2 regions of the Mesorhizobium sp. RCC_202 genome follow, and region 1 is predicted to be linked to the other one. Evidence: riboswitches for the same ligand, from Rfam matches in the RefSeq annotation. Region 1 holds a riboswitch; the other holds the start of a gene.

Evidence for each region. A riboswitch is a leader RNA that binds a small molecule or an ion and turns the genes downstream of it on or off. The one in region 1 is predicted to bind thiamine pyrophosphate.
Region 2: linked by a shared signal. The riboswitch ahead of thiB (thiamine ABC transporter substrate binding subunit) and the one ahead of AB6802_RS08455 (YkoF family thiamine/hydroxymethylpyrimidine-binding protein) in region 1 are both predicted to bind thiamine pyrophosphate.

The regions. Positions count from the first base shown of each region.
Region 1 covers NZ_JBFUPO010000003.1:231,091-239,902, reverse strand. The annotation lists gene AB6802_RS08480 (hypothetical protein) at 1-721, shown strand, start outside; gene AB6802_RS08475 (DUF2167 domain-containing protein) at 903-1,775, shown strand; gene AB6802_RS08470 (ABC transporter substrate-binding protein) at 2,001-3,014, opposite strand; gene AB6802_RS08465 (ABC transporter ATP-binding protein) at 3,007-3,771, opposite strand; gene AB6802_RS08460 (ABC transporter permease) at 3,768-4,592, opposite strand; gene AB6802_RS08455 (YkoF family thiamine/hydroxymethylpyrimidine-binding protein) at 4,809-5,417, opposite strand; TPP riboswitch at 5,408-5,520, opposite strand; gene AB6802_RS08450 (GSU2403 family nucleotidyltransferase fold protein) at 5,723-6,811, shown strand; gene AB6802_RS08445 (hypothetical protein) at 6,909-7,259, shown strand; gene AB6802_RS08440 (DUF2934 domain-containing protein) at 7,373-7,606, opposite strand; gene AB6802_RS08435 (hypothetical protein) at 7,715-7,924, opposite strand; gene AB6802_RS08430 (DUF1236 domain-containing protein) at 8,007-8,306, opposite strand; gene AB6802_RS08425 (DUF982 domain-containing protein) at 8,541-8,812, shown strand, end outside.
Region 2 covers NZ_JBFUPO010000015.1:62,325-71,136, forward strand. The annotation lists gene AB6802_RS27000 (caspase family protein) at 1-631, shown strand, start outside; gene AB6802_RS27005 (M48 family metalloprotease) at 863-2,332, opposite strand; gene thiQ (thiamine ABC transporter ATP-binding protein) at 2,484-3,272, opposite strand; gene thiP (thiamine/thiamine pyrophosphate ABC transporter permease) at 3,269-4,885, opposite strand; gene thiB (thiamine ABC transporter substrate binding subunit) at 5,116-6,120, opposite strand; TPP riboswitch at 6,164-6,269, opposite strand; gene AB6802_RS27025 (thiamine diphosphokinase) at 6,486-7,130, shown strand; gene AB6802_RS27030 (ABC-F family ATP-binding cassette domain-containing protein) at 7,132-8,812, shown strand, end outside.

The DNA.
Region 1 (8,812 bases):
AGTCGGGACGAAAGTGCTGCTACCGATGTTCGGTGCCGGCGGATATCACCACTATCAGTTGGTGGAGACGCCGCCCCCGATGCTGACCACCGCCGACGTCGATGCGGAAATCCGGAAGCGGGGCTTGAATATCTTCCAGGCGATCGAAGAGGAATTTCCGGACGACTACGATGTGATGCTGCGCAAGATGACGGCCGCGACTCATAGCGGAAGTACTGCAGATGTCCGCAAAGTCAGCAGCCAGGCGGTCGCCGACCTCAGGCATCGATATGCAGCGCTGCTGCGTTCAACGCCGGATAGCGAGGCCTCGCAGGCACTTTCCGCGCAGCTCGACATGCTCAATCAAGTCATGGCGCGGGAAACGCCTGCCAGCTGCAACAATTTCCTGCGCAATGGGCCGGACGCCATTAGCGCTCCGGGTCACGATTTCTCAGCAGACCTGGACAAGGTGGGCGCCACGCTGATCCGTGCCTTCGGCGCTGCCGAAAGAAGCGGCTTGCCAGCGGCGATGCCTGTCGATCAGGATTGGTCGATGGTGGCCGATGCCTTCGCCAAGATTGGCGGCACGCCGGCCGAGTTGGACGCGATCTCGAACGCCAGGCACGACTTTCCTGGTCTGTGTCCAGCCATGGCGAAACTGTATGAGGCCGCCCTGCTGCTCCACGGCGAAGCCGGGTGGCACATCAAGACCGCCTTGCTCTATGAACTTGCCAGGAATTAGGCGATGGGCGACGCGCGGATGCGAGCTTGAGCTTTCAAGCCAAATAAGGGCCGCTTGAAAGATTGTGTATCGCTCTCAACATAAGGAACAAAAAAAGAACTTTCCTATCTTGTACTTGCTTTCGAAATCCCTTTAGATCACCGTTGCGTGAGGTTGGGGTCCGGTCTGCCGGGAAGGGGTCATGAACAAATCGGTCAGGGAGAATCTGTTTTTCATCCTGGTGGCGCATGCCTGTTTGCTGGGGCAGCCGGCCATCGCGCACGCGGAGGATGCGAATTATCATCCGCAAAATTTCAGCCAGCCTTTGACTGCCGCAAGAGGCACGATAACGCCGTCGGGAGGTGGCGCCTTCTATCTGAAGCCGGAGGACCGCTGCAACCTGGTGGTGAAGGAATTCGGCTGGGACCGCGACCAGTGCTCGACGATCGACCAGCTGATCTTCGGTTTCACGCCGGAGATCGATAATCTCACGGTCGAGAAGCCGGTGTCGGACGGTTATGTCAGCCTGGCCGACTGGGACAGCGGCGATCGCAGCCAGGAAATCGGCTCGATCGAGGAGAGCTTCAAGGATTCGGTCAAGGCGCAGTCGCAGCGGCTCGGGCAGGACATCCGCTTCGACGGCTGGCTGGTCTACCCGCAGATCGATAAGGGCAAGAACATCCTCTATTACGCCAACATCCTGAACTGGGGCGGCGACAGGACGATCAACATCTCGGTCTCGATCTTCGACCGGCAGGGCTATGTGCCGATCAAGATCGTGCCGGTGAACGGCAACATCACCAGCGATGACGTGCAGAAGATCGTCACGGCATCCGCGGCCGCCTACAGACCGCAGGCCGGTTCGTCCTATTTCGAATACTCCAGCGGCGACAAGGTTGCCGGCTATGGCGCGCTGGGTGTGCTGGCGACAATGCTCGGCGTCAAATATGGCGGCGCCGCCAGCGCCGGGCTCATCGCGCTGGCGTTGCTGGTGCTGAAGAAGGGCGCCTTCCTCGTGCTGCTGCCTTTGGTTTGGCTGCGGCGGCTGTTCGGCCGGAAGAAGGCGGATAGCTGAGCGAGTGGGGCAATGAGCCGACCTGCCAAGGTTAGCGTTCCTTTGCCCCCCTCTCTGCCCTACCGGGCATCTCCCCCTCAAGGGGGGAGATTAGCTGCGGCCGCGCCGGCTCTCCTTGGCGATTGGCGAAGCCGGTGCAACATCTGATCTCCCCCCTTGTGGGGGAGATGTCCGGCAGGACAGAGAGGGGCGCTGTCCCGCCAGCCGACGGCTTCTTAGCCTCCCCTACCCCAGAAACTCATTCGTGAAGTACGCCCTTAAATCCGGCTTTTCCTGCAGCGCCTTGCCGTCGCCATCACGCAATATGCCCGAGGCAAACAGATAGCCGCCCATCGCTTCCATCTTCGCCTTGTCCATCGTGCCGATAGCGCCGTCGGCGCTTTTCAAAAAATGTCCGTCGTTCAGCGCCTTCAGCGAGGCATGAATCAGGGCCGGGTTGGTCAGCGTGTCCTTGCTGGCGGCGAGCAATAGTTCGCCGGCTTCCCGCGGCTGATCGACAGCCAACGCATAGCCACGCTGCGTTGCCTGGACAAAGGCCGCGGCCGCCTTCGGGTTGGCGGCGAGGAAAGCGTTGCTGGCGACGATCAGCGTGGTGTGCTCGTCCGGCACGCCGTAATCGGCATAGCGGAAGCTGCGCTGCTTGAGACCTTTCAGTTCAGCCTCGACCCCTTCCCAGGTCGAGACTTCGAGCGTGAAGTCGACCGCGCCGTTGGCCAGCGCCTCGTATGCCGAAGTGCCCAGCGTCACCGTGGCAAAGTCGCCCTTGCCTCCGTCATGGCGGATGATGGTCGAAATCAGCGTGTTTTCCCAGGCGCTGCCGAAGCCGCCATAGGTCAGGCCGTCGAGATTCTTCGGGCTTTTGATCGTGGCGCGATCGGCGTTGAAGACGACGCGGCCGGTCTCCGACTGGACGACGGCGTAGACGGCTTTGAGATCGGCGCCGGCGCTCTTCTGGGTGAACAGGCCGAGCGAGCCGGAAATGCCGAAATCGGCGACGCGGTTGGCGACCAGCGTGCCCGAACCGGTGTCGCCATAGGGCAGGATTTCGACGCTGAGACCGGCATCGCGGTAAAAGCCTTTGTCGCGGGCGACGAACAGGCCGATATGGTTGGTGTTGACGGTCCAGTCGAGCGCCACGGTGATTTTCTGCGCCGCGGCACGGGTGCGAGTGACGGCAGGCAAAGGCAGGCCGGCGGTGAGCGCCAGAAGCAACGCCTGGCGGCGGGTCAGTTCAGTCATTTTCTCTCTCCGGTTCGGGAACTCCAAGCAGCGTGTCGAGGATGCCGGCCTCGATGGCCGCCGCCTCGCGGGCAAGGGCCGCACTTGCGCCGCGCGGGCGCGGCAGCGGCACTGCGACTTCGCGCACCACGCGCGCCGGTCGCGCCGACAGCACATAGATGCGGTCGGACAGAAGCACGGCCTCGCGCACGTCATGGGTGATGAGCAGCGCCGTCCAGCGGTGGCTTTGCCACATCGTCTCCAGCCAGCGCTGCATGGCGGCGCGGGTCAGCGCATCGAGCGCGCCGAAGGGCTCGTCGAGCAGCAGCATGTCGCGCTGCTGCACCACGGTGCGCAGCAGGGCCGCGCGCTGGCGCATGCCGCCGGAAAGCTCGGCCGGCCAGGCACGCTCGAAGCCGGCAAGGCCGAACTCGGCAAACAGCGGCGCGACGCGTTCGCGCGCGGCCCGGCGCGGCACGCCCTGCACCTCAAGCCCCAGTGTCGCATTGTCGATGACGTGCCGCCACGGCATCAGCGCGTCGCGCTGCGGCATGAAGGCGAAGCGGCGGCCGTGGTCGTCGAGCGGCGCGCCATCGAAGCGCATCTCGCCCTCGCCCTTGAGCGCGCCGGTGAGCAGCTGGAACAGCGTCGACTTGCCGGCGCCGGACGGTCCAAGGATCGAGACGAACTCGCCTTGGCCGACATCGAGCGAAATGCCAGCCAGCACATCGAGCGCGCCGAAACCTTTGCGCACATCGCGAAGCTCGAGCCGCGTCATGGCCGATCCTCGTTCGAAGGCCGGCGGCCCGCCTGTTCCCAAGGCATGGCAAGGCGCTGGACGAGCACGGCGAGACCGAACAGACCAAGCGTCAGCGCCGAGCTGACGGCGACGGCGGCAAGCACCAGATCGGGGCGGAAATTGTTCTTGGCGTTGAGCATGTAGATGCCGAGCCCCTTCGCCGCGCCCGCATATTCGGCGAAGATCGCGCCGACCACCGCATAGGTGATGGAGATGCGCAAACCGGCGAAGAAAAAGGGCAGCGCCGACGGCAGCCGCGCCAGCCGGAAGACGCGCCAGCGCCCTGCCCCCATGGCGGCGAGCATTTGCGCGATCTCGGTCGATGTGGACGCATAGCCTTCGACCAGCGCCACCATCATCGGGAAGAAGGTGACCAAAGCCACCAGCAGGATCTTTGGCACCAGCCCGAAGCCGAACCACAGCACCACGAGCGGCGCGATCGCAACCAGCGGCAAGGTCTGGCTGGCGATGAGCAAGGGAAACAGTGCGCGGCGCAGGCGCGGCAGGAAATCCACCAACGCCGAAAGGATAAAGGCGGCGGCGAGCGAGCAGGCAAAGCCGGCCAGCGTGGCACGGATGGTGGGCAGTGTGTTTTCGGCCAGCGCCGCACGGTTCTCCCAGGCTTGCTGAAGCACGCGCGATGGCGCCGGCAGCACGGTGGGCGCGATACCGCCGAGGCGGGCGTAGAGCTCCCAGGTGAGCAGCAAGAGTGCGAATGCGAGGGCGGCGGGGGCAAGCTTGGCGACGGCGTTCGCAACAGCTGATCTCCCCCCTCGTGGGGGAGATGGCCGGCAGGCCAGAGGGGGGCGCGAAGGAACGCCAGCTTGCGAAATTTGCCTTGCGGGATCAGACGAAGATCTCTGCAACCAATGGAAGCGTCGGCGGGACAGCGCCCCCCTCTGGCCTGCCGGGCATCTCCCCCACGAGGGGGGAGATTGGCTGTCGCGACCGCTTTCGCCAATCGCCGAAGGCTCTTCCCGCTTACCGGAAACCACGATCATGTCCAAACGCGCCGCTCAAACCGCGGTCGGGCTGTTCGCTGAAATCGTTATGTCGAGGGTCACATGCCCGGCGCCCGGACCGAAGCGGCAGAAGGCTTCGGCAAGCGTGGCGAACACCGCGCCGGCATCGCCGCGCAGCTTGGTGCAGAAGTTCTTGGAGCGCTCGAAGACGCCGGAGTTTTTCAGGAAGTCGATGCAGCCATAGATCTCGTCCATGTGGTCGCCGGTGCCCATCACATAGAGCGAGAATTGCGCCGCCGTCGGCTGGCCGGTCGAAGGCGTTTGCGCGACTGCGTGCAAGGCTGCCGCCTTGCGCTCGTCAAGCGGGAGCACCGGGCCGCCGATCTCGTCGGAGCGGCAGATCGGATCGTCCGGCTCGCCGGGGCAGCCGCGCGAGACGGCCGCCGAGAGCACGCAATGCTTGCCGCTTCTGGCCGCCGCCACGAACAGGTCGCGCATGGCGGGGAACAGCACCTCGGGTGGCCCGACCAGAAGTGTCGAGATGTCGTCGGTCTCGATGCGCAGCTTGTCGCGGTACGGACCAAGCGCGCCCAACGCGCCGAGGATGACGCCGACGAAATCGTCGGTCATCGGATAAAGAGAAATCTGTGCGCCGGAAAACATCGCCCGCCTCGCTCCGCTGGTATTATCCAGATCAGCTTTAGGGTCCGGAAGCTTGCCGCCGCCATCTCAGCCCCGACGATACGGAGCACCCCTGTGGATAGGGGGTTTAAAGCACTGTTTGCGACGATGGGGAAGCGGTTTTTGCGATCGTCGGTTGGGCCAGGCGCCCATCTCCCTACGGGAGATATTATCGTTATAAGATTTTCACCATTTTCTTATAACAGTCTTGCAATCCGGCTCATTCACGCGCAGTTATAAGAAAATTGCAAAAACCTTATAACGCCGGATATCAGCCGGGAGCAGCCATGAAAACCATCGATCTCGCCTATCGAACCCTCTACGCCGAATTGGTGCAGCGCAGTCTCGACGCTTCCTTCGAAACCGAATTCTCGACGGCGGGCAATTTCGTACGCGTGCCGGTCAAGGGCCGCGATTACTGGTATTTCGAAGAGACGCGTCCTGAAAAGACAAGGCGCTATGTCGGTCCCGCCGAGGATCCCGAGATCGCCAAGCGGGTGGCCGCCTTCAGGGAGATCAAGGACGATCTCAGGAGCCGCCGCAAGCTGGTCTCCACCCTGGTGCGCGATGCTGGGCTGAACGCGCCCGAGACCTTCACCGGCGATGTTGTCGAGGCGCTGGAAAAAGCCGGCATCTTCAGGCTGCGCGCGGTGCTGGTCGGCACGGTCGCCTTCCAGACCTATGCCGGATATCTGGGTGTACGCCTTCCAGGCGCCGCGCTGCAGACGGGCGATGCCGACTTCGCCCAGTTCCATTCCGTCTCGGCCGAGGTCGACGACAGCATGGCGCCGGTCATCGAGGTGTTGAAAACGGTCGACCCGACCTTCCGCGAAATCCCGCATCGGACGGATGCCGGCCGCACGACGCAATACGAGAACGCTTCACGCTACCGGATCGAATTCCTAACGCCGAACCGCGGCAGCGACGATCATGCCGATCGCGCCAGCCTTATGCCGTCGCTGGGCGGCGCCTCGGCGCAGCCGCTGCGCTTCCTCGACTTCCTGATCCGCGACCCGGTGCGGACGGTGCTTTTGCATCGCTCCGGGGTGCCGGTGCTTGTCCCCTCGCCCGAGCGCTTCGCCGTCCACAAGCTGATCGTCGCCGCACGCCGCGAACGAAGTGCTGCGGCCAAACGGGAGAAGGACCTCCACCAGGCCAGCCTGCTGGTCGAAGCGCTGGACACCACGCGGCGACAGGATGACCTCGCATTTGCCTTCGCCGAAGCATGGCAGCGCGGCGACGCCTGGCGCGAGGCGCTGCGCAAGGGGCTGAGCCTGCTGAAGCCGGACAGGCGTGAGATGGTGGACCTGACGCTGGGAAGAGCGCTCGGCGAAGCGCATATCGACGTCGAGGGTTTTACGATGCGGCTTGGTTAGCACCCCGAAGGGGCATGTTAAAATCGTTCAACTTGTACGAAAGCCGATTGACCCTTCGTCGTACATAAAGTACGATTATTTCTTTGAGGGAATCTCCTTGAGCACCGCGAACCATGCCGCTTTCGCCGACCTCTCCCGCCCATTGCTGTCGCCATTGCCGCTTGCCGAGCGCGAGCGCCTCGCCGGCGCCTGGCGCATGGCCAGCCAGGACATCGCCGACGACATCCGCTTCATCCGCCAATATCTGAAGGTGATTGTCGAGAAGGACCAGCGGCTATCGACCGGCACGCTGGTGCATGGTCGCGCCTATGTCGAGGCCTGCGCGGCGTGGCTGCCGGAGACCGTGACGCGGTATCTGAGGAATCTCAGGCTGATCAGCGAGTGCGAGGGCGCGATGATCGCCGCCGGGGTAAGGTTTGCGACGTCGAGCGATGCGTGGGACGCGTGAGACTTCACGATAGGCTGGCGCAACCAGGCGCGTTGCTGCCTAGCCGGGAGTGGCCGCGCCATAGAGGGCACGCCAAACGCGCCGGATCGAAAATCGACTGGGCGACTGGGCCGTCAGGCCTTCTTCTTGGCAGGCGCCTTTGCCTTGGCGGGTTTTTCCGCCTTCGCGACCTTCGGCTTGTCGACCTTTGCCGCGGCGGCCTTCTTGGAAGCTTTCTTCGGTTTCTCGCCGTCGATCTCGGCCGTCGCCTGGTCCCAGTGCTCCATATGCGCGCCTTCCGGCCGGCCAGCCTTTTCCCAGATTTCGTGCGCCCGCTGGCGAATACGCTCGTGCCTGTCGTCCGTCACTGTCGTCTCCTTGGATTGGGACCGATCACCAAGGAGAAACATTAGCCGAATTTTCGCGTGCCGTCTTCGCCATCACGCAGAAGCGACCGACTTAGGCCGCAATTTTCCTCAGTGCGCGTCGATGACGACCGCGACGCCCAGATGCGCTGCCTTCTTTGTGATCAATCCGGCCAAATCCGCGTCAGAGCGGTCGGTTCCCGTGCGCTGGCGCAGCAAGGCGATCGCCTCCTTCATCGACAGCAGCCCGGTCCTGTGCTCGGCCAGCAGCTGGTCGACCGTGGCAGCGATGTCTGGTGATTCCACATGTGGATGATGCATGACGCTTCCTCCTCCCAAAAGAGGAAGCTTCCCGCCACTTCAAAAAATGGCGGGAAGCCTTGGCAAATGCGTGAGCTTCACGTCATTCGATGACCTGGATCACCTTGCGGGTGCCCGGGTCGATCAGCACGGTGTGATCGTTGACGACAGCGTAACGATACTTGACGTCCGGCACCTGCTGCAATTCGACAGTATCGGGCACCGTCGAGCCGACGCCCAGCTCGAGGCCAAGCACATTGACGGAAGCGAGCTTATGCTTGTGGACATATTCCTTGACCACAGTCTGCTGCTCAGGCGTAACGATCACCTCGTCGGCGGCCGCGATACCGATGCCGGCCATCAGAGCGAAACCTGCGATAGCAGGAATAAGAGTGGTTTTCATCTTTACTCTCCTGTTTCGTTGGCGAGCTCCGCCTTGCCTCCGCGAGGGCGGAAACACCGACAGGTCGAACATGGGAGCTCGGGGGGAAAAACGCCCTTGTTTAGGTCTTGTTCCGTCAGCGGCGCCTAATTGATGCGCCGGCCCCGGCGCGGAACAGTTGCCAGCGCTCCGCATTTAAAGGCTTTGGCACACACGAAAGGCGACGTCATGCATGAAGGTCCGGTCAGGAGCGACATGGCTTTTGGAGCCCCGGTGGCCATCGCCGTCGGCGCCGGCTTCAAGCGCGAGATCGCCTCGCTCACCGAAATGCAGAATTTCCTCAAGGAATGGCCGATAGCGGCGCGCGGCGAGAGCTACCAGATCGCGCGGCGCGCCTGCGAGGCGGCGCGCGGCGGGCAGATGGATCTCGGCGACGTCCGGCGCGCCTTCCTCGTCTTTGCCAGGCAGGCGGGCATCGTGTGGACCGGCGCCGATCCGGTGACGATGCTGCGCGAAGCAAAGATCAG
Region 2 (8,812 bases), on a different contig from region 1:
GCTGCTGGCATCAGGCAAGGTCGACGAAGCAAGACAGGCGATCCAGCAGGCCGCGGACAAAGGACATGTCCGTGCTGTTTACCAGCTCGGCTACATCGCCGCGTCCGGGATAGGGGCAGCCCCTGATCTGGTGAAAGCCAACGGCTTCTATGCGCAGGCGTCGGACAAGGGAGATCCCTACGCCATGACCGCCTGGGGCCGCGCCTTGTTCGATGGTGTGGGCGCCCAGCGCGATACCGGCAAGGGGCTGGATCTGCTGCTCAAGGCAGCGGCGATGGGACAGGTCGATGCCACGAAGGACCTCGCGGTGATCTTCAAGCAAGGCCGCAACGGCGTGCCCGCCGATCCGGCGCGCGCGCTGGCTTTCCTCAAGGCCGGCCTTGATCGGCAAGAAGCCTATTCGATGGGCATTCTCGGCCTTTCACCCAAGCGAAGCGAGGTGAAGCTTGCGGTGTGCAAGCCTAAGGTGGTGACGAAGGTGATCACCAAGATAAAGGTGATCCGCACCCCTGCGCCAAAAGCGCCGCCACCGAAGATCACCCAACCAGCCGGGCCGGTGCCCTGGCGCGGCGGCAATGGCGGCGACCACAATCCTCCGCAACGCGGCGGCAGCGATAACAGCGATGGCTGATTAAGCCGGCGTCGGCAGCAACAAAGCTGGTGCTGCCGTCGCTGACCAGAGCATTTCACCGTTTCATGGAAACGGTGAAATGCTCTAACTATTTGTTTTTACGCAATTCCGGACGGAAAACCGCACACACTTTTCCTGGAATTGCTCTAGCAAGAAACGGTCCAAAAGCACACTGTGATCGCGGAGGCCTGAAGTGGCGGCGGCCAACAGCAACCCGCTTGCCTGTAGGTCCTACTTGTCGGTGACGATCTTGACCTTGTCGCCGGCCGACACACTGGCACCCGGCGACATGGCGTTGAGCACCCGGAACAGATCGAGCTTGCGATCGACACCGACCATCTGGGCGGAGAGCGAGCCCATCGTCTGACCGGCCTGAACGGTGACCACCCTGATATGCAGCGGCTTCAGCGCCGCCTTCTCGGCCGGGCTCAAGGTCCGGAAGGAGCTGCTGACCGAGCGTGCCACCGGATCGAGCGAGGCGCTGGCCGAAGGTGCGGCCGTCAGCAGCCGGTAGACCTGGCCGCCGGCGCGGATCACCGCGATGTCGAACTGCCAGCCTTGCGCGGTGGCATGCGCCGTCGCGGCGTCGTTGCCGTTGATCGTCTCCTGGCGCACGCTGGCCTCTTCGAGGCCCGCAACCCAGCCGCTGCGGATATAGTCGGTGAGCGACACCGACTTGTCGATCGCCACGCCGTCGAAGCGGATGGCGATGTCGCCCGGTCCGGTCGCGGTCACCGCGGCAGCGGTGTTGTCGATAATGAAACCGTCCGGCACGGTGAACGAGACACCGAGGTTGGGATGCAGGAAGGTCTGTCCGCGCACATAGCCTTCTTCCGGCGTGTCGCCGTAGAGCAGGCCGTCTATGCCGGCGAGGAAAGCATCGCGGTCGCGCGTGCCGACGCCCGGCGGGCCGAAGTTGCGGGCAAGGCGCTGCGCCAGATCGATGCGCTGCGGCGTGTTGGGGTGCGTCGCCAGGAAGTCGAGGCTGGCGTCGGTGGCGCCGCTGACTGAGCGGAAGTCGGTATAGGCCGACATTGACTGCAGGAAGCGGCCGGCGGCATAGGGGTCGTAGCCGGCCTCGCCGATCGACTTGATGCCGATGGCGTCTGCCTGCAGTTCCTGGTTGCGCGAGAACTGGGCCAGTCTCAGCTTGCCGCGGATGAGCGCCGCCTTGGCGGTCGGGCTGTCGCCGAGCACATCGGAGACCACCTTGGTCGCCAGGCCTTCCTCGGCCTCGAGCTGCTGGCGCTGCAGACCGTGATTGGCGGTGACATGGCCCATCTCATGCGCGATGACGGCGGCGAGCTCGGACGAGTCGTTGGCCAAAGCCAAGAGGCCGCGCGTCACATAGAGATAGCCGCCCGGCAGCGCGAAGGCGTTGACGTTGGGCGAGTTGAGGATGGTGATGCGATAGGTCTGGGTCGGGTTGGCCGACACCACCGTCAGATTGCCGACGACCTTGGCCACCATACGTTCAAGCCTGGGGTCGGAATATTCGCCGCCATAAGTGGCCAGGATGCGCGGATGCTGCGCCTTGGCCATTTCGGCGAGCTTGGCGTTGGCAACGACATTGTCGACGGTGATCGGCTTGTCGGAAGGCTGGAACCCGTTCTCCTGCACATCCGGCGGCGTGAACATCTGGCAGCTTGCCAGCGCCACGGCGAAGCCGGCCAACGCGAAGAAACGCGCCAGTGGCCTCATCCACACTGTCTCGGCGCCGGTCGACAGATCGGCTTCCTTTCCAAATTCTCGGCAAATCACGGCCCACCGGACCAGTATGGCCGGACCTAGCCATACTCCCCCGGACAAGGCAAGCAAACGCCGGATCACCCGTTGCCGGTTTGGCCGTAAATTATGTCCGCTTCCGGGCAATGTGTTGTGATCCGGCAACGGTGCCGCCTCGATCGCCGATATAGCGCCTGAACGCATCCGGTCCAGACCGGTCGAAGAAATCAACTGCCGGGCCAACCGCCGCGATCGCGCCTTCGTCGAGAAAGGCCATGTCCTGGCCGATGCGGCGTGCATCCTCCGGCTGATGCGTGACGAAAAGCACGGTCATTGCGCGCTCGGCATGAATGTCGGCCACGAGATCGAGCATATCGTCGCGCAAAGCCGGGCCGAGCGACGCGAAGGGCTCGTCGAGCAGCAGCACCGGCCGGTCGCGCAGCAGCACGCGCGCCAGCGCCACGCGCTGCCGTTCGCCGCCGGAGAGCTCGCGCGGCAGCCGCTTCTCCTTGCCGGCAAGGCCGACGCGCGCCAGCGCCTCGGCAACGGCAACGCGGTCGGCATCGCCAAGCCTCAGCGACGGCGAACGGCCGAGCCCGACATTGGCTTCGACCGAAAGATGCGCGAACAGATTGTTTTCCTGGAAGACCATCGACACCGGCCGCGCCGAGGGCGCGGTTTTGCCGACATCATCGTCGCCGATCAGCACCCTGCCTGCTTCGGGCGATTCGAAGCCGGCTATCAAACTGAGCAGCGTCGACTTTCCGGAACCGCTCGGCCCCATGATGGCGGTGATCCTGCCGGCAGTGAATGCGACATCGAAGCGGAACGACGCCTCGCCGTAGCTGAACGCAACGCCGTCCAGCCGCACCGCGAGCCCCTTGTGCGGGGCAGTATCGCCGATCGTCGCCGTCATGACTTTCCTTCCCGCCCGAGCCGGTCGGCGGCCACCACCAGCATCAGGCAGACGAGCCCAAGCAGCAAGGCAAGTCCCGCGGCGTCGGCGGTGCGGTAGCTGCCCATGCGCGCCAGGAGCAGATAGGGCAAGGTCTGCACGGAATCGCTGCCGAAGAGCGCGATCACGCCGAGATCGCCGAGCGACAACGCCATGGCGAAGGCAAAGCCGGTTGCCAAGGGCCGCCGCAGCGACGGCCAATCGACAAGGCGCAGCCGGCTCCAGCCGGAAATGCCGAGCGCCAGGCAAAGCCGCTCATGCCGCTCGCTGGCCGCGTCATAGGCGGGGCGGATCGCACGGATGGCGAAAGGCATCGCCATCACCGCATTGACGGCGACGACCATGACCGGGGCGACGGCAAACACATCCGCCACGTTGCGCAGGGCGAGAAACCAGCCGGCGCCGAGCACGATCGGCGGCACGACCAGCACGAAGCCGGCACCGGTGTCGGCGGCATGCTCGAACAGGCTCATGGCCTTGTCGCGGCTGCGGCGCAAAGCCAATGCCCGTCGCGCGGCGATCAACGCCAACGACAACGCGACGGCAAGCAGCGCCGCCATGAAGGCAAGGCCGGCGCTGGTCAGCGTCGCGCGACGCAAGGCCTCCTCGCCCGCCAGTCGGCCAAGATCCGCCTTCAGCCCCGCCAGTACGGTCGCAACCATCGGCCCGGCAACGAACAGCAAGGCGACCGCGATCAGGCCGGCGTTGAGCACGGTTTCCATCCGGCCAACGCCGAGATAACGGCGCGGCGCCACCGGCAGGTTGGCGTCGCCCACCGTGTTGGCGCCGAGCCGGGCGAGCGCGACCATCACCACGAATGTCAGGCCTATCTGCAGCAGCGTCAGCACCACCGTTCGCGCGGGATCGAAATCGAAGCGTAGCGCCTGGTAGATGGCAACCTCTAGCGTCGTCGCGGCCGGTCCGCCGCCTAGCGTCAGCACGATGGTGAAGGAGGTGATGCAAAGCATGAAGACCAGCCCGGCGACGCCAGGCAGTGCCGCACGCAGCGCCGGCCATTCGATCAGCCGGAAGGCCGGCCGCGCGCCCATGCCGAGCTGGCTCGCCAGCCGCCATTGATCGGTCGGAATAGTGCCGAGCGCCTCCAGGAAAAGACGCGTTGCCAAAGGCAGGTTGAAGAAGACATGCGCGACCAGGATGCCGGAGAGCCCGTAAATCCCCGGCCATTCTCCGGCGCCGAGGGTTCCAAGCACGCCGGCAAAGTATCCAGCCCGGCCGTAGAGCGCCAATATACCGAGCGCGGCCACGATGGCTGGCAGCGCCAGCGGCACGGTGAAAAGCTGCAGGATCAGACGGCGTCCCGGAAAATCTGGGTGCCGCGACAGGGCGCGCGCCACCAGCAGCGCCGGCGCGGCCGATAGGAGCGTCGACAGCAAGGCTTGCCAAAGCGTGAAGCGGGCGACGCTGAAGAGGTAGCTGTCGAAGGCGGCATAGGCGCCGGAGAGATCGTGCGCGCCCTCGAGCGCGAGGCCGGCAAAGGCGCCGCCGATGAGGATGGCGATGGCCGCAAGGGCGACGACGCCGGCGGTGATGCGGGAATCACGCGCAGCGTGCACGCTGCACCTTGGTGGAATCTAGCGAACGCCGAGTTCCTTCGCGCCCCTCTCTGTCCTGCCGGACATCTCCCCCTCTAGGGGGGAGATCAGCAGCCTCTGCGCCCCGCTCGCTCCTGCACCGTTGGCGATTGGCGAAACCACCGGCTACAGCCGATCTCCCCCCTTGAGGGGGAGATGCCCGGCAGGGCAGAGAGGGGGGCCTTGACGCCAACATCGGCAAGCTCGCTGCCTTACTTGCTCATCACCGCCAGCCACTCGTCCACCCAGGCCTTGCGGTTGGCCGCCACCTCTTCCGGGCTGAACAGCAAGGTCTTGGTCGGCTTCACCAGTTTGTCGAAGGCCGGGTTGAGTGGCTTGTCGGTCTTGCCGGCCGGGAACATCCAGTTGGTTTCCGGGATGACATCCTGGAACTTCGGCCCGGTCATGAAGGCGATGAATTTCTGCGCCAACGGGTTTTTCGCGCCGGTCGTGGTGATGCCGGCAACCTCGATCTGCAGATACTCGCCTTCCTCGAAGGAAGCCGCCTGGTAGCGCTCGGTATTCTCGGCCACCATGTGGTAGGCCGGCGAGGTGGTGTAGGACAGCACCATCGGCGCTTCGCCCTTGGTGAACAGGCCGTAGGCTTCGCTCCAGCCCGGCGTCACCGTCAGCACTTTCGTCTTGAGCTTGGCCCAGGCCTCGGGCGCCTTGTCGCCATAGACCGACTTGACCCAGAGCAGCAGGCCGAGCCCCGGCGTCGAGGTGCGCGGATCCTGGATGACGATCTTGTCGGTGCCGGCGCCTTCCACCAGGTCCTTCAGGCTTTTCGGTGGCGTTTTCAGCTTCTGCGTGTCGTAGACGACGGCGAAATACCCATAGTCGAAAGGCACGAAAGTATCGTCGCTCCAGCCGCCGGGAACATTGCTCGCCGACACCTCGCCATGCGGCGCGAACAGCCCGCTCGCCTTGGCGTCGGCGGTCAGGTTGGTGTCGAGGCCAAGCACGACATCGGCCTTGGTGCCGGCGCCTTCCAGCTTGACGCGGTTGAGCAGCGCCACACCGTCGGCGACCGAGACGAATTCGAGATCGCAGCCGCATTCGGCCTCGAATTCCTTCTTCACGGCCGGACCGGGACCCCAGTCGGCGGTGAAGCTCTCATAGGTATAGACGGTGAGCTTGTCTTTCGCCGCGGCAGGGCTCGCCATAAGCGAAACAAGGCCAGTTGCCAGAATAAGATGTGACAGTAGCGAGCGCATCGGCGCCTCCTTCGTTCGAGTGACAAGGAATTGAGGCGCCGGACGGTCCGAAACGTCTAATCCCTCCGCCGGTACAAACCGGATCAGGTTCAGCGGGTTGGCTTTCTTGCCTCTCAGCCGGATCAAGTCCGGCACCCCGTTAGAGCGTTTCGACAGATAGGCCTGGCCGAAGCGGCACGCAAGCGGAAGTTTGCCGGGCATCTAATGTTCGGATGGGGCCTTCCTGTTTGACGCAATTCCGGACGGACGCTACGGCGAAGCCGCCGAGCGTGAACGCTTTCCACTTTTCCTGGAATTGCTCTGGAGGCGAAGTATGGAGCCGCCCGGCTTCCGTTTCACCCGACGGGCTGGTAAGGGCGACGGCCATGGGCACATTCACCATCCTGCTTGGCGGCGAGCTTATCCGCACCCCTCGGCTCGAACGCCAGATCGAAGGCTCGCGCGTCATAGCCGCCGATGCCGGCATCGGCCATGCCCGCATGCTGAGCATCGTGCCGGAGCTGTGGGTCGGCGATTTCGATTCGGTGCCGGCCAACCTGCCGGAGAACCTGGCCGCCGTGCCGAGGACCGTCTTCCCAGCCGAGAAAGACAAGACGGATGGCGAACTGGCCATCGCCGAAGCGCTGGATCGCGGCGCGACCAGCCTCATTCTCGCCGGCGCCTTCGGCGGCAAGCGGGCCGACCACGCTTTCCTGCATCTGGCGCTTGCCGTGCGCCTGGCAGAGGCGGGCATCACGGTCCTTTTGACCAGCGGCGCCCAGGAAGGCGCCCCCGTGCTGCCCGGCAAGGCGGCTTTCGATTACGCCGACGGCACGCTGTTTTCGGTGCTTGGCTTTTCCGACCTGTCCGGCTTGACGGTCACCGGAGCCAAATGGCCGCTCGATCATGTCGAGGTGGCGTTCGGCTCCTCGCTCACTATATCAAACGAGGTCAGGGGCCGGCTCGGCATCGCGCTGGAGCGCGGCAGGGCGCTGCTTCTGGCCCACCCTCATCCCCTCCCAGAAAGCTGATATGGCGCCGCCACTCCTCAATCTCGACGGCATAAAACTGACCTTCGGCGGCGCGCCGCTGCTTGACGGCGCGGCGCTGAGCGCCTCTGCCGGCGACAAGATCGCCCTAGTCGGGCGCAACGGTTCCGGTAAGTCGACGCTGCTCAAGACCGCCGCCGGCATCATCGAGCCGCAGGACGGCGAAGTGTTCCGCCAGCCTTCCGCGACCGTGCGCTATCTGCCGCAGATGCCCGACATGGACGGCTTCGCCACGGTCCGCGCCTATGTCGAGGCCGGCCTCGGCCCGGCCGACGATCCGCACCGCGCCACCTATCTGATGGAACATCTCGGCCTCACCGGCGACGAGCGCCCGAACGATCTTTCCGGCGGCGAGGCGCGCCGCGCCGCGCTTGCCCGCGTCATGGCGCCCGAGCCCGACATCCTGCTGCTGGACGAGCCGACCAACCATCTCGACCTCTCGGTCATCGAATGGCTGGAAGAGGAGCTTGCCCGCACCTCTTCGGCCGTGATCCTCATCTCGCACGACCGCCGTTTCCTCGAACGCGTCACGCGCGCCACGGTCTGGCTCGATCGTGGCCAGACGCGGCGTCTCGACAAGGGCTTTGCCCATTTCGAGGAATGGCGCGACCAGGTGCTGGAGGAGGAAGAGCGCGAGCAGCACAAGCTCGGCCGCCAGATCGTGCGCGAGGAGCACTGGTTGCGCTACGGCGTGACCGCCAGGCGCAAGCGCAACATGCGTCGCCTTGGCGAGCTGCAGACCATGCGCCAGCGCTTTCGCGGCCATCGCGGCGCCGAGGGCACGGCGACCATGGTGGCGAGCGACGCCGCCGAATCCGGCAGGCTGGTGATCGAAGCCAAAAATATCGAGAAGAGCTTCGGCGAGCTGACCGTCGTCAAAGGTTTCTCGACCCGTATCCAGCGTGGCGACCGCGTCGGTCTTGTCGGTCCGAACGGCGCCGGCAAGACCACGCTTTTGAAGATGCTGACCGGGGAGTTGGCGCCCGATGCCGGCACCGTTCGGCTCGGCGTGAATCTGGAGATCGCCACGCTCGACCAGAAGCGCGAAGCCGTCGACCCCGCCGAGACACTGGCGCAATATCTTACCGACGGGCGCGGCGAGAACCTCGTCATCAATGGTGAGCAGCGCCATGTCGTGTCCTACATGAAGGACTTCCTGTTCAAGCCGGAGCAGGCGCGCACGCCGGTGCGCGAGCTTTCCGGCGGCGAGCGGGCGCGGCTGATCCTGGCGCGCGTTCTGGCCCGACCGGCGAACCTCCTGGTGCTCGACGAGCCGACCAACGACCTCGACATGGAGACACTGGAGTTGCTGCAGGAGCTGGTCGCCGGCTTTGCCGGCACGGTGATCCTGGTCAGCCACGACCGCGATTTCCTCGACCGCACCGTCACCAGCGTCATCGCGCCGGACGGCGGCGGCCGCTGGATCGAATATGCCGGCGGCTACTCCGACATGCTGGCGCAGCGCGGCGGCTCGAAGCTTGAGGACCGCAAGTCAAGAGCGAAGGCGGAGGCGGGCGAAGCCGCGCCGAAGGCCGAACAGGCCGCGCCAAAAGGCCCGGCGAAGAAGCTCTCGTTCAAGCAGAAATTCGCGCTCGACTCGCTGCCGAAGAAGATCGAAGCGGTCACAGCCTCGATCTCGCGGCTGGAGAACAACATCGCCGACC